DNA from 2 places in the Variovorax sp. Soil_C_12 genome. Region 2 is predicted to be linked to the other one. Evidence: predicted binding sites of a transcription regulator. Region 2 holds the regulator's gene; the other holds the start of a gene.

Region 1 (2,195 bases), on a different contig from region 2:
AGAACAGCATGGCCTGCAGCGCATCGAAGTCGGGCAGGGTGTTTCGCCGCCGATGCTCGCGCAGCAGCAGGGTGATCGAGCGCAGCATGGCCGACAGCGCCCGATGCTCCTGGCAGATGATGGTCAGGCTGGGGTGCGTCATGGCCACGCGCTCAGTCGGCCCGCCCGCCGGCGGGTGGGTCGCCATGCCGCAACTGATAGCCATACCAGAAGCTGCCGGCAATGCGATGCGCGAGATCGTCGGCGCGCTGCTGCAGCGCTGCGTTGTCCAATGCCTGGGTGGTTTCGCGGAAGAGGGCGAGCCAGCGGTGGAACAGCTCGGGCGTGAGTCCCGGCAATGCCGCATGCTTGGGCATCGGCGCTCCCTTGTAGCGGGCCGTGCCCCTGAGGGCGGACGACCAGAAGTCGACGATCCTTGCCAGGTGTCGATCCCAGTCGGTGATGTGCGATTCGAAGATCGGGGCCAGCACCGGATCCTTGCGTACCTTCGAATAGAAGGCATGGACCAGGTGCACGACCTCCTCTTCGGTACAAAGGTCAGGACTTGGCATGAGAGAACCTGCGGGCCGCGCGCCCGTGGCTTTTTGCTCCGCGAACATCCCACATCTCCTTTTGTCTCCTGGCGTTCCGCTTGGAACTGCAATCGGAGCGTAGCGCGGGTCGGTCGCCGTTTCCTTGATGTGAAGCAAGCTCCTTGCACTTGGCCGTGACGGGTGTGCCTGCATGCCACGGACCGTGGCGGCCCGGCTGCTCAAACGTGGAGCAGTGCAGCGGGAAAACCCGCGACTTGCTGACCCATTTGAAGCCCTCGGCAGCCGTCCGGCGCCGCTGGCCGCGTGGCACGGACATTGCCATCAAGGCGTGCAAGACGCGGCCATCAGGACGTGTCCGACCCGCGTTTTTCAACCCCCCGAGGAGACGACCCCATGCAACTGAAGCTCTTGACCGTTCTCATCTCCGCCGGCCTGGCCGCCTCCGCGGCCCACGCCGTCGTCACCGACAAGATGATCGAGAACGAAGCCACCGCCACCGGCAACATCCTCACCTGGGGATTGAACACCCAGGGGCAGCGCTACTCGCCGCTCAAGCAGGTCAACACGGCCACCGTCGGCAAGCTGGCGCCGGTGTGGGCCTTCTCCTTCGGCGGCGAGAAGCAGCGCGGACAGGAGGCCCAGCCGGTCATCCACAACGGCAAGATGTTCGTCACGGCTTCCTATTCGCGCCTGTTCGCGCTCGATGCCAAGACCGGCGAGAAGCTGTGGAAGTACGAGCACCGCCTGCCTGAAGGCATCATGCCCTGCTGCGACGTGGTCAACCGCGGTGCTGCGCTGTACGACAACCTGGTGATCTTCGCCACGCTGGACGCGCAGCTCGTGGCGCTCGACCAGAACACCGGCGACGTGGTGTGGAAGGAGAAGATCGACGACTACAAGGCCGGCTATTCGGCCACCGCGGCGCCCATCATCGCCAATGGGCTGATCCTCACCGGGGTGTCCGGCGGCGAGTTCGGCGTGGTCGGCCGCGTGGAGGCGCGCGATGCCAAGACCGGGCGGCTGGTGTGGATGCGTCCCACCGTCGAAGGCCACATGGGCTACACCTACGACCCCGATGGCGCTGCCAAGGAGAGCGGCGTCTCGGGCACCATCAACCAGAGCTGGCCGGGCGACCTGTGGAAGACCGGCGGCGCCGCCACCTGGCTCGGCGGCACCTATGACGCCAAGACGGGGCTGGCCTACTTCGGCACCGGCAACCCCGCCCCCTGGAACAGCCACCTGCGCGAGGGCGACAACCTGTTCTCCTGCTCGACCGTGGCCATCGACGTGAAGACCGGCCAGATCAAGTGGCACTACCAAAGCACGCCCAACGACAGCTGGGACTTCGACGGCGTGAACGAGTTCGTGACCTTCGACATGGACGGCAAGCGCGTCGGCGGCAAGGCGGACCGCAACGGCTTCTTCTATGTGAACGACGCGAGCACGGGCAAGCTCATCAACGCCTTCCCCTTCGTCAAGAAGATCACCTGGGCCAGCAGCATCGACCTGAAAACCGGCCGCCCGAACTTCATCGCCGAGAACCGCCCCGGCGATCCGACCGCCGGCGCCGATGGCAAGAAGGGCAGTGCAGTCTTCGCCGCGCCGGGCTTCCTCGGCGGCAAGAACCAGATGCCGATGGCCTACAGCCCCGACACGAAGATG
Region 2 (2,195 bases):
ACCACCTGCGCGATTCGCCGGCGCTGGCGCTGTCGGGCGGCGAGCGCCGCCGCGTCGAGATCGCGCGCGCGCTGGCCACCCAGCCCCGCTTCATCCTGCTGGACGAGCCCTTCGCCGGCATCGACCCGATCGCGGTGATCGAGATCCAGCGGATCATCAACTTCCTGAAGGAGCGCGGCATCGGCGTGCTCATCACCGACCACAACGTGCGCGAGACGCTGGGCATCTGCGATCACGCATTCATCATCAGCGACGGGCATGTGCTGGCACAAGGCACGCCCTCGGAGATCGTCGACAACGCCGAGGTCAGGCGCGTCTATCTCGGCGAGCACTTCCGGATGTAGAGATGAAGCAAGGGCTCTCGCTGCGGGTCTCGCAGCACTTGGCGCTCACGCCGCAACTGCAGCAGTCGATCCGGCTGCTCCAGCTGTCCACGCTCGAGCTGAGCCAGGAGGTCGAGCAGATGCTCGACGAGAACCCGTTCCTGGAGCGCACCGCCGACGAAGCCCCGCGCGAGGAGTTCGGGCTCGAATCCGCCGATGCGCCGGTGCGCGATGACGACCGCCAGGCCGAAGGCGAGAGCGACTTCGTCGCCGGGCCCGCCCCGGCCGCTGCCGACACTGCGCCGGCGTCCCCCGCCGACAGCGAGACGGCGGCAGCCGCCGATGCCCCCGAGAGCGAGCCCGACTGGGAAGGCGACGGCACGGTCGACCTGGCGCCGGACGACAGCGAATGGGGCGGCGATGCCCCCGCGCGCGCCAACAACCTCGGCAACGACGAGCGCCCCGATGCGACCGAGCTGGCCAGGAGCCAGGAGTCGCTGCAGTCCTTCCTGCACCGCCAGGCGCTGTCCTTGCGCCTGGAGGAGAACGACCGCGCCGCGCTGCGCTTCCTGATCGAGTCGCTCAACGACGACGGCTACCTCGAGGACTCGCTGCCGGCCCTGGCCTCGGGCCTGGCCGGCGACGACAACGACCAGTTCGACGAGCTGGTGCACCACTTCCAGGTCGCGCTGGGCCTGCTGCAGAGCCTGGAGCCGGTCGGCGTCGGCGCCCGCAGCCTGGCCGAGTGCCTCACCATCCAGCTGCGCGCCGAGCAGGAAAAGGACGACACCGAGGAAGAGGTGCAGGTGCGGCGGACTGCGATCGCGATCTGCAAGCACCCGATGGAGCTGCTCGCCAAGCGCGACTTCAAGCGCCTGGCCACGCTCACCCGCAGCAACGAAGAGGAGGTGCGCTCCGCCCTCCAGCTGATCGCCCGGCTGGAGCCCAAGCCCGGGCGCCGCTTCGTCGACGTCGAGCGCAACGTGGTCATCCCCGACGTGATCGTCACGCGCATCGGCCACGGCACCAGCGCCCGCTTCCGCGTCATGCTCAACCCCGAGGTCATGCCGCGGCTGCGCGTGCACGACATCTACGCCGGCGCGCTGAAGGCCCACAAGGGCGAGGGCAGCCAGGCGCTGTCGCAGCGGCTGCAGGAGGCGCGCTGGTTCATCAAGAACATCCAGCAGCGCTTCGACACCATCCTGCGCGTCTCCAACGCCATCGTGGAGCGGCAGAAGAACTACTTCGTCCACGGCGAGCTCGCCATGCGGCCGCTGGTGCTGCGCGAGATCGCCGACGAGCTCGGCCTGCACGAGTCCACCATCAGCCGCGTGACCACCGCCAAGTACATGGCCACGCCCTACGGCACGGTCGAGCTCAAGTACTTCTTCGGCTCGGCGCTGGGCACCGAGACCGGCGGCAACGCCTCCAGCACCGCGGTGCGCGCGCTGATCAAGCAGTTCGTGAGCGCCGAGGATGCGAAGCGGCCGCTGTCGGACAGCCAGGTCTCCGAGATGCTCAAGGAGCAGGGCATCGAGTGCGCGCGCCGCACCGTGGCCAAGTACCGTGAGGCGCTGCGCATCGCGCCGGCCAACCTGCGCAAGGCCCTGTAGCGATGAGCGCGCGCCCAAGCCTCTGGCCGCAGTGGATGCGTCTGGGCCTGGCGCTGATGGGGGTGCTCTTCCTGGCCAGCGGCTGTGCCATGCTGCCTGCCGAGTTCGAGCGCACGCCTTCGAAGGCGGTGCCGCTCTCCCCCGACACCACGCTGGGCCGCATCGCGAAAAGCGCCCAGCCCGACCCCGACCTGAGCGGCTTCCGCCTCATGCCGGGCGGCGACTTCGCGCTCAACACCCGGCTCGAGCTGGCGCGGCG

Evidence for each region. Region 2 encodes sigma-54, which starts transcription at its own class of promoters, with help from an activator protein. Its sites were predicted from a motif close to TGGCANGNAANCTGCTTT; they were not measured.
Region 1: the regulator sigma-54 is predicted to act here: its motif matches at 838-855, upstream of AC3A6X_RS07035 (PQQ-dependent methanol/ethanol family dehydrogenase).

What each region holds. Positions count from the first base shown of each region.
Region 1 covers NZ_JBDGIO010000002.1:441,627-443,821, forward strand. The annotation lists gene AC3A6X_RS07025 (hemerythrin domain-containing protein) at 1-142, opposite strand, end outside; gene AC3A6X_RS07030 (group III truncated hemoglobin) at 153-551, opposite strand; gene AC3A6X_RS07035 (PQQ-dependent methanol/ethanol family dehydrogenase) at 927-2,195, shown strand, end outside.
Region 2 covers NZ_JBDGIO010000018.1:44,472-46,666, reverse strand. The annotation lists gene lptB (LPS export ABC transporter ATP-binding protein) at 1-344, shown strand, start outside; gene AC3A6X_RS31500 (RNA polymerase factor sigma-54) at 347-1,936, shown strand; gene AC3A6X_RS31495 (phospholipase D family protein) at 1,972-2,195, shown strand, end outside.